Regions from separate parts of the Polaromonas sp. P1_G1 genome, predicted to be linked through region 1. Evidence: predicted binding sites of a transcription regulator. Region 1 holds the regulator's gene; the other holds the start of a gene.
What was found. Region 1 encodes sigma-54, which starts transcription at its own class of promoters, with help from an activator protein. Its sites were predicted from a motif close to TGGCANGNAANCTGCTTT; they were not measured.
Positions count from the first base shown of each region.

Region 2: a site for sigma-54 is predicted at 6,074-6,091, ahead of nirB (nitrite reductase large subunit NirB). Genes of this name have one in related genera too.

Region 1 is NZ_JBFUBU010000037.1:19,038-21,432, forward strand. Features, by position in the region: gene AC1D1Y_RS18255 (THUMP domain-containing class I SAM-dependent RNA methyltransferase) at 1-460, opposite strand, end outside; gene AC1D1Y_RS18260 (RNA polymerase factor sigma-54) at 602-2,137, opposite strand; gene lptB (LPS export ABC transporter ATP-binding protein) at 2,272-2,395, opposite strand, start outside.
Region 2 is NZ_JBFUBU010000047.1:27,787-35,843, forward strand. Features, by position in the region: gene AC1D1Y_RS21165 (nitrate reductase) at 1-2,875, opposite strand, end outside; gene nirD (nitrite reductase small subunit NirD) at 2,899-3,321, opposite strand; gene nirB (nitrite reductase large subunit NirB) at 3,366-5,801, opposite strand; gene AC1D1Y_RS21180 (type IV pili methyl-accepting chemotaxis transducer N-terminal domain-containing protein) at 6,192-7,478, shown strand; gene AC1D1Y_RS21185 (bifunctional protein-serine/threonine kinase/phosphatase) at 7,554-8,057, shown strand, end outside.

The DNA of each region.
Region 1 (2,395 bases):
AAATCGTGACGGTGTCGGTCGTCAGGTGCACATAGACGCGCACGTCGGGCCAGCGCGTGTCGACGCTGGGCCGCACGTCGTCGAACTTGGCGCGGAAGCGGTCGGCGATGGCGTCCTTGATCTTCAGCGCCGCGAAGTTCAGGCTCTGCAGCGGGCTGTGCTGGGCGGTGATCTCAACCTTGAAGGTCTGCTTGGGCGTGAACCAGATTTCCCAGGCCACGTTGGCGGCGGCGTTGTAAAGGTCTTGTTCACTGCGGTACTGGTTGTGCTGCAACTCGATCAGCACGCGCTGGGCCAGGCGGCTGTGCAGGTTGAGCTGCAGCGCGTCGCGCCAGGAAGCCTGCAACTGCACGCCGGCGCGCCAGGCCTTGCCCTGGATGCCGGTGACGCGCTGCACCTCGGTGGCCAGCAAGGCCTCGACGCCGGCGGCGCACGGTAAAAACAATTGGAGCTGGTTCATGTCGGACTCTTCAAAAGGGCTGCTGGAAATTCGATTATCGGGATGCAGGGCAAGGCGCACGGAGCGCAGGAACCGGAATGCACTTGGGTGCATGAGGATTCCGAGCACCGCGCAACGCCGCCATGCGCCCGAGAATCGGATTTACAGTGATTTGCGTAAATTAGCCGGCGCGATGCGCAAAGCCTCTCGGTACTTGGCCACGGTGCGGCGCGCGCATTCGATGCCCTGCTCCTTGAGCATTTCGGAAATCTGGTTGTCGCTGAGCGGCTTTTTCAGGCTCTCGGAGGAGACGAACTGCTTGATCAGCGCGCGCACGGCGGTGCTGGAAGCGTTGCCGCCGGTTTCGGTGCCCAGCGCGGAGCCGAAGAAGTATTTGAGCTCAAAAGTGCCGAAGGGCGTGCCCATGTACTTGGCGGTGGTCACGCGCGAAATCGTAGACTCATGCAGGCCCAGTTCGTCGGCGATCTCGCGCAGCACCAGCGGGCGCATGGCGAGTTCGCCGTGCGTGAAGAAGTTTTTCTGCCGCTCGACGATGGCSSTGCTCACGCGCAGGATGGTGTCAAACCGCTGCTGGATGTTCTTGATGAACCAGCGCGCCTCCTGCAGACGCTGCTGCAGCGCCTGGCCGCCCTGGCCCTTGTGCTGCTTGAGGGCGTTGGCGTAGATGTCGTGCACGCGCAGGCGCGGCATTACGTCGCCGTTGAGCGAGACCTTGAACCCCCGGCCCGACTTCACGACGATGACGTCGGGCACGATCAGGTTGCGCTCCACGTTCACGAAGCGGCGGCCGGGTTTGGGGTCGAGCCGGCCTATCACGGCAATCGCACCCCGGACGGCGGCTTCGGTGAATCCGCACAGGTGCGACAGGCGCTTCAGGTCGCGCTTGGCCAGCAGTTCCATGGGTTGCTTGCACATGGCGATGGCGGCGCGGGTCTCTTCGCAGTCTTTGCAGTCCAGCAGCTGCAGGCCCAGGCATTCGGCCAGGTTGCGCGCGCCCACGCCGGCCGGCTCCATGTGGTGCAGCAGCTTGAGCGCCATGGCAAAACGCTGCTCGAGGTCCTCAGCCTGTTCCAGGTCGTCCCCGGCCAGGCCCGCCGCGAGCGAGGCCAGGCTGTCTTCGAGGTAGCCGTCGTCGTTGAGCGACTCGATCAGGAAATGCAGGGCCGCGCGGTCTTCCTCGGACAGGCGCAGGCCCAGCGACTGGCGGTGCAAATGGTCTTGCAGCGACTCGTGGGCGCCCGTCAGGTCGGAGGCCTCGGTGTCGCCCTCGTCATTGTTGTTCTTGCGGGCCGGCGCATCACTGCCCCATTCGCTGTCGTCGGGCGTGGTCTCCACCGTGCCGTCGCCTTCCCAGCTTTCCTCGAGCTTGGGTTCGGCGCTGACTTCGGCTTCGCCTGCGGCTGAAATGCCAGCGTCCTCAGTGCCGCCGCTCGGCGACTCCGCCGCGGATTCAAACTCGCGGCTGTCCTGGCTGACCGGCGTGTTGAGGTGCTCCAGGCCGAACTCCTCGCGCACCGCGGTCTCTTCCGCCACCTCGAGAAACGGGTTTTCGTCGAGCATCTGCTCGACTTCCTGGCTCAGCTCGAGCGTCGACAGCTGCAGCAGCCGTATCGACTGCTGCAGCTGGGGCGTCAGCGCAAGGTGCTGCGAGACGCGGAGCGAGAGGCCCTGCTTCATGTCAAGGAGCTTTGATCGAAGCGCAGAAAAAGTGCGAGCAGGGGCCGCGGAACTGGCTTTGCCAGGCCGCAGGCGCCGCCCCCTCGGGGGGGAGGGAGCTACACGAAGTGAGCGACAACAGGGGGAGTGTCATCCTACATCTTGAAGTGTTCACCGAGGTACACGCGTCGCACATCGGCGTTGTTCACGATCTCGGAGGGCGTGCCCTGGGCCAGCACGTGGCCGTCGCTGATGATGTAGGCGTGGTCGCAGATGCCC
Region 2 (8,057 bases), on a different contig from region 1:
ACCGCACCCGGCGTTTGAGTTCGGGGACACAGGAACCGCAGTTGGTGCCGCATTTGAGCATCGCCTGCAGCGAAGCCAGCCGATCCTCGTCGGTATGCAGGTGGCCGGCACCGCCGCCTCCATGGCCGAGCAAGGCCAGATGCTCATCGATGGCCATGTCGCTCACGTTAAAGCAGGTGCAGACCGGTTTGCCGCGCGACTGCACCGCCACCGGCGGCTTGGCGCCGGGCAGCAGCAGCAGCCGGCCATAGGATTGCGCGGCCAGCTCGTCCTGTAGCAGGGTCCTGATCCAGGCCTGGGCGCTGGTGTCGCCCGCCAGCACAAAACCCGCGAGGTGGGCATCGCTTCCGTTGCGCACCAGCCGCATGGTGCGGCGCTGGCCCTTTTTGCGATCGGCATAGCGCAGCACGTCCGGCGCATCCAGGCCAAAGATGCGTTCCAGCGCCGCCAGCACTTCGTCGGGCGGCGTCTCATGGCTGGCGGCGCGAAACAGCACACCGCTGCGTTCGCGGCCGCGATCAGCCAGTGGTGTGTTGTTCGAAAACGGAACACAACTGGTGAAAGGAAATTGCGCCATCAGGGGCTTGAGCTGTTCGCGCGCTGTCAACACGTCGCCCTCCGGCAGCCACGCCATGGCCAGCAATGTCCACGGCATCTCGGCCTTCAGGATCTTGACGGCCGCGTGTTTGAGCTCGGGTTGTTTGGAGCTCGGGCAATAGGCCGAGGTGGTCAGCGCATTCACGCCGGCCAGCGGTGTGCCGCCGGTGGACTGGCCGCTCAAATACTCCTCGCCCCAATGCATGGCGATAAAGGCCTGGCTGACCGCCACTTCGGGCGAGGCTTGCAGCGGCACCACGATGGAGCCGCGCTTGGAGGTCACGTACACCAGGTCGCCGTCTTTTAGCAGGCGGCGCGCCATGTCCTGGGCGTTCATCTGCACCGCCGGCTCGGCCACGTGGCCGAACAGACGGCCCAGCGTACCGGTGCGGCTCATGCCGTGCCACTGGTCGCGTAGCCGGCCGGTGGTCAGCGAAAACGGGTAGCGCGATTCGCGCGGCTCGGCCACCGGCTTGTAGACGGTGTTGGCAAAGCGGGCCTTGCCGTCGGCGGTGGGGAAGACGCCGTCTTCATACAGCCTGGCCTTGCCCGCCGTGTCGCCCGGCTTGAAGGGCCACTGCCGCGGTTCTTCCTCAAGCAGCGCGTAGCTCAGGCCGGTGATGTCCAGGTCGCGGCCGCGGGTGGATTCGCGGTGTTCGTTCCAGATGACCTCCACGGCGAGGGCGGCATCTTGCAGGGGGTAGGGGAAAAGGGTGGGGCGCGGAAGGGGTGGGGCCTCACTGTCGTTCTCTTCCGGAGAGGGAAGGCCGGGACGGGAACCCGCCGCCTTCAGCAAAACCTCCAGCCGCTGCGCGAAGTCCACTGCAATCGCCCAGTCATGGCGCGTTTCCCCGGGCGCGGCCACGGCCGGCCGCACGCGGCTGATGCGGCGTTCGCTGTTGGTCACCGTGCCGGTTTTTTCGCCCCAGGTGGTGGCGGGCAGCAGCAGGTCGGCATAGTCGCAGCTCGAAGTGGTGGCAAAAGCTTCCTGCACGATCACCAGCTCGGCGCGCTCCATTGCTCGGCGCACCGTGGCCTGGTCGGGCATGGACTGGGCCGGGTTGGTGCAGGCTATCCACAAGGCCTTGATCTCGCCGTCGGCGGCGGCCTGGAACATTTCGACGGCGGTCTTGCCGGGTTTCTCCGGCACTGAGGGCACGCCCCACAAGGCGGCGATCTCGGCGCGATGCTCAGGATTGGCCAGGTCTCGGTGCGCGCTCAGCAGGTTGGCCAGGCCGCCGACCTCGCGCCCGCCCATGGCATTGGGCTGGCCGGTCAGCGAGAACGGCCCGGCGCCGGGCTTGCCGATCTGGCCGGTGGCCAGGTGCAGGTTGATGAGGGCGGCGTTCTTAGCCGTGCCGCTGCTGGACTGGTTCAGGCCCTGGCAGTACAGGCTCAGCGTGGCGGCCGAGGTCGCGAACATCTTGGCGGCGGCGAGCAGGTCTTCTTTTTTGATGCCGCAGGTCTCGGCCACCAGGTCGGGCGTGTAGTCGCGCACCGTGGCCTTGAGCGCGTCAAAACCCGTGGTGTGCGCCGCGATGTAGGCCGCGTCGGTCCAGCCCTCCCACAGCATGATGTGCAGCATGCCGTTGAAAAGCGAGACGTCGGTGCCGGGCTGTATGCCCAGGTAGAGGTCGGCGATCTCGGCCGTGTCGGTGCGGCGCGGGTCGCAAAAAATGATCTTGAGCGCCGGGTTGGCGGCCTTGGCGTCTTCGATGCGCCGGAACAGGATGGGATGCGCGTAGGCCGTGTTGCTGCCGACAATGAAGATGCACTGCGCATGGTTCACGTCGTCGTAGCAGGCGGGCGGCGCATCGGCGCCCAGCGTCTGCTTGTATCCGGCGACCGCGCTGCTCATGCACAGGCGCGAGTTGGTGTCGACGTTGTTGGTGCCTATCAGGCCCTTGGCCAGCTTGTTGAAGACGTAGTAGTCCTCGGTCAGCAACTGGCCCGAAATATAAAAGCCCACTGCATCGGGGCCGTGGTCGCGGATGATCTGCGCAAAACTTTCGCTGGCGAAACCCAGCGCGCTGTCCCAGGACACCGGTTGGGGCGCCTCGTGCCGGTGCTCGCGCCGCATCGGTTGCAGCAGGCGCGTCTGCCGCGTGACGGCGGCCGAGGCGGTCAGCGCCAGCGTCGAGCCCTTGGTGCAGAGCCGGCCGAAGTTGGCCGGGTGATCCGGGTCGCCGCGCACACCCGTGATCTCGTTATCTTGTGACTCAATAATCACTCCACAGCCGACACCGCAATAAGGACAGGTTGATCGAGTATCAGTCATGGAGGTTCGGGGGCGCCTTCAAATCACGCGGTGTGGGGTGCCTGAACGCTGAAGCTCTCGTCGCCGAGTGCGCCCGCGGAAGCGCCCGGGCCGGCGCGCGGCGGCTGCAGGTCCAGCGCCAGCGTGTCCAGCTCGGTGGCGTCCAGGAAGACCTGGCCGGTTTCCACCTTGCAGCTGAACTTGGGGGTGCAGCCCTCGTCGGGCTCCCGGGCGCAGCCGTCGGCCAGGCCTATGGTCCAGTTGTGCAGCGGGCAGGCCACGCTGGTGCCGAACACAATGCCCTGCGACAGCGGGCCGCCCTTGTGCGGGCAGCGGTCCAGCAATGCGAACACCTGGTCCTGGTCATTGCGGAACACGGCCACGTCGATACCTTTCGCGCGTGAAACACGGCGCGAGCCGAGCACCGGGATGTCGGTGACCAGGCAGATTTTTTTCCATTCAGACATAGTGATCTCTCAATTCGGCTTCAGGCGAGCAAGCGATGAAGCGGTTAGGCGGGAGCGAGTTTTTCAAACTGGCGGGTGTCCACGGACGCTTCTTTCAGGTCGAACCAGGGATCCGGTTCGCCGTCGAGCGCGAACTGCAGCTGCTCCCACAGCGCCTTGCGGCCTTCGTGGTCTTCCAGGATTTTTTTCTTCACATAGTCCAGGCCCACGCGGTTCACGTAGTGCACCGTGCGCTCCAGGTACCAGCCTTCCTGGCGGTAGAGCTCGCAGAAGGCGCCGGTGTATTCCAGGACTTCCGCCGCGGTCTTGAGCTTGGTGAAGAAGTGGGCCACTTCCGTCTTGATGCCGCCGTTGCCGGCGATGTACATCTCCCAGCCCGAATCGACGCCGATGATGCCGACGTCCTTGATGCCGGATTCGGCGCAGTTGCGCGGGCAGCCGCTGACGGCGAACTTGACCTTGTGCGGCGCGTACATGCGCCACATCGCGCGTTCCAGGTCCTTGCCCATCTGCGTGCTGTCCTGCGTGCCCATGCGGCACCATTCGCTGCCCACGCAGGTCTTTACCGTGCGCAGGGCTTTGGCGTAGGCGTGGCCGGAAGGCATGCCGATGTCTTTCCAGACATTCTGCAGGTCCTCTTTTTTCACGCCCAGCAGGTCGATGCGCTGGCCGCCCGTGACCTTGACGGTCGGGATCTTGTACTTGTCCACTGCGTCGGCGATGCGGCGCAGTTCGCTGGCCGTGGTCTCGCCGCCCCACATGCGCGGAATGACGCTGTAGGTGCCGTCCTTCTGGATGTTGGCATGGCTGCGTTCGTTGATGAAACGGCTTTGCGGGTCGTCCTTGGCCTGTTTGGGCCAGGTGCTGATCAGGTAGTAGTTGACGGCCGGGCGGCAGGTGGCGCAGCCGTTGGGCGTTTTCCAATCCATGAACTTGAAGGTGTCCGAAATGCTCAGCAGCTTGTTGGCCCGGATGGCGTCGCGCACCGCCTGGTGGCCGTGGTCGGTGCAGGCGCACATGGCCTTGAGCTTGGGTGTGGCCGAATAGTCGCCGCCGGCCGTGAACATCAGGATCTGCTCGACCAGGCCGGTGCAGGAGCCGCAGGAGGCGCTGGCCTTGGTGTGCTTGCGCACTTCATCGAGCGTGAACAGGCCTTTTTCCTTGATGGCCTTGCAGATCGCGCCCTTGTTGACGCCATTGCAGCCGCAGACTTCCGCGTCGTCGGACATCAGCGCGGCCTTGTTCTGGCCTTCGTGGCCGGCATCGCCGAGGTTGGACTCGCCGAAGATCAGCTTGTCGCGGATGTCGGCCACACTGCGGCCGTCGCGCAGCAGCTTGAAGTAGTAGCTGCCGTCCACGGTGTCGCCGTAGAGGCAGGCGCCAACCAGTTTGTCGTCCTTGATCACCAGCTTTTTGTAGACGCCGCCGAAGGGGTCGCTCATCACGATTTCCTCGGCGCCGTCGCCGCCCATGAACTCGCCGGCGCTGAACAGGTCGATGCCGGTGACCTTGAGCTTGGTGGAGGTCAGCGAACCCGAGTAGCGGCCTATGCCGAACTGCGCCAGGTGGTTGGCCGCCACCTTGGCCTGTTCAAACAGCGGCGCGACCAGGCCGTAGGCGATGCCGCGGTGCGCCGCGCATTCGCCCACCGAGTAGATGCGCGCGTCGGTGACGGTCTGCATGGTGTCGTTGACGACGATGCCCTTGTTGCAGTGCAGGCGCATGGATTCGGCCAGCTGGGTGTTGGGGCGTATGCCCACCGCCATGACCACGAGGTCGGTGGCCACTTCGCTGCCGTCCTTGAACTTGATGGACTTCACGCGGCCTTCATCGTTGCCGGTGAGCTCCTGGGTCTGCGCGCCTATCAGGAACTTGAGGCCGCGGTCTTCCAGCGATTTCTGCAGCAGCTTGCCCGCCACGTCGTCGAGCTGGCGCTCCATCAGCCASGGCATCACGTGGACCACGGTGACTTCCATGCCGCGCAGCATCAGGCCGTTGGCCGCTTCCAGGCCCAGCAGGCCGCCGCCGATGACGACCGCCTTCTTGTATTTCTTCGCCGCATCGATCATCGCGTTGGTGTCGGCGATGTCGCGGTAAGCGATCACGCCCTGCAGGTCCTTGCCCGGCACAGGCAGGATGAAGGGGTTGGAGCCGGTGCACATCAGCAGGCGGTCGTATTCCTCTTCGGTGCCGTCCTCGGCGCGCACCACGCGCTTGATGCGGTCGACTTCCACCACTTTTTTGCCGGCATGCAGCGTGATGTGGTTGTCCTTGTACCAGTCCCACGAGTTCAGCACGATCTCGTCCAGCGTCTGCTCGCCGGCCAGCACGGGCGACAGCAGGATGCGGTTGTAGTTGGGATGGGGCTCGGCGCCGAAGACGCTGATGTCATACAGGTCGGGGGCGACCTTGAGCAATTCTTCCAGGGTGCGCACGCCGGCCATGCCGTTTCCGACCATCACCAGTTTTGATTTTTTCATGGGGCTACTCCAGTGGATTCAATATTCAGGTGCAAACGTCATGCCACGGCCGTGCTGCGCAGGTCGCGCACGCACGCGTCCACGCGGCCTGTCGGGGCTTGCAAGCCGGTCCGGCTTGTCGGAAACAAGGTGAAATTCATGATGCTCTCTCCCGGTCAAACAGGGACCCGGGCTTAAAGCCCGGTATGAGGCACACCATTACGTACGTCGTTGTACGCAGGACCCGCAGTGCATTCGCTAAGGTCGGGCGCGTCGTTACGCCCGCAATGGCTAATGCAAAACTTGTGCCATATCATTGGCTTGCGATGCGCACCGCCGGCTGCAACCGGCGCATGGCCCGCGACTTGCGTTCTGATTTACCCTGTTTTCCCTCTCAACCTATTGATTTGTATGACTTCCGCATTGGTACACCTCAACGGCCCCGCCGGCGGCAATCCGCTGGTAGCTGACCTGGAAGCGGCCGGCATCCAGGTCCTGGCGGTCGTCAGCGAGCGCAGCAAACTGGTGCAAGAGGTGTTGCGCCAGGCACCCGATGTGGTGATTTGCCACGATGCGCTGCCGGGCGAAGACCTGTTCAGGCTGCTGCAGGTGGTCAGTGACACCGCCCCATGCCCGGTGATCGTGTTGACCACCGACAGCGATGCCGCCAAGATCACGCGCGCCCTGGAAGTGGGTGTTCATGCTTATGTGGTCAACGGCTACGGCTCGCAGCGCCTGCGGCCTTTGATCCATCTGGCCCAGGCACGCTTTCAGCGCGAGCAGGCCCTGCAAGGGCAGATCAAGGATGTCGCCAGCCGGCTGGAAGAGCGCAAGGTGGTGGACCGCGCCAAGGGCATCCTGATGCGAGCCCGCCAGGTGTCCGACGACGATGCCTTCCAGATCCTGCGGACGGCCTCCATGCACACCAACCAGCGCCTGGGCCAAGTGTCGCAGCACATCATCCATTCGGCGCGCTTCGCCGAAGACGTCAACCGCTCCGGCCAGCTGCGCATGCTGTCGCAGCGCCTGGTCAAGCTGGCCCTGCTGCGGCTGGCTGGGGTGCAGGCCGAACGCGTGACGGAGCTGCTGAAGGAGTCGGTGCTGCGCATCGACGCCAACATCGCCGCCCTCGGCAAAAGCCTGTCGCAGCCCACTTTTGGCGACTTGCTGGGGCAGGTCACGGTGACCTGGACCCGCCTGAAGCCTGCCTTGCAAGGGAGTCCAGCCGCCGGTGAGATGGCGCATCTGGATGAGCTGGCCGAACTGCTGCTGCAGGAAGCCGAACGCATGACCGGCAGCCTGGAAAACGCCGGCGCCATGCCGCCGCTGCAAATGCTCAACCTGGCCGGGCGCCAGCGCATGCTGAGCCAGCGTTTCGCGAAATACGCGCTGCTCCAGGCCTTGGGCGGTGCTGCCGTCTCGCAACGCAGTGAGGCGGGCATGGCCGAGTCGCAGGCGGCATTCGAGAAGGCGCTGCAGTACCTCAACGACATCCCGCTGACCAGTAAAGAGATTCGTGCGTCGCTCGACAAGGCGGCTGCGGGTTGGACGCAGATGCGAGCAGGCGCAGCAAGCATCGCCAAAGGCAAAGACGCCAAGCGCCTTGAAGGGCTGGCCACCGCCAGTGAAGAACTGCTCGACGTCTTTGAGCAGCTTTCGGTGCAGTACGAGCGCAGCATGCAGATGTTGGTCGGTTAGCCTTCACCCTTTGTGTGCATGAGCTGATTGCTGCAATGCACCAATATCGGGCATTGAACTTGCTTACATTGGTGCATGGCATTTGATCTGGACATTGGCTTCGCAACCCTCGCAGGCCGCAAAAGCAGCAACGAGGATTTCTGCGCGGCCATGCTGCCCGAGCCCGGCTATGAGGGCATGGGCTCCATCGTCGCGATCGCCGACGGCGTGAGCACCGGCGGCATGGGCCGCGAAGCGGCGCAAACCACCGTCACCAGCCTGGTCCGCGACTACTACGGCACGCCCGAGACCTGGGACACCACGGTGGCCCTGGACCGCATCATCGGCGCGCAGAATGCCTGGCTGGCGGGCATCAACCGCCGGCGCCAGCCGGCCATGGGCCTGACCACCCTCACGGCGCTGGTGCTGCGCGGGCAGTCCTACACCCTGGCGCACGTGGGCGATTCGCGGGCCTATTTGTTGCGCGGCGGTACGCTGCAGCAGCTCACGCACGACCATGCCGTCAACCATCCCGATTTCAAGCACCAGCTGCTGCGTTCCGTGGGCGCAGAAGACCATGTGGTGGTCGACTACATGCAG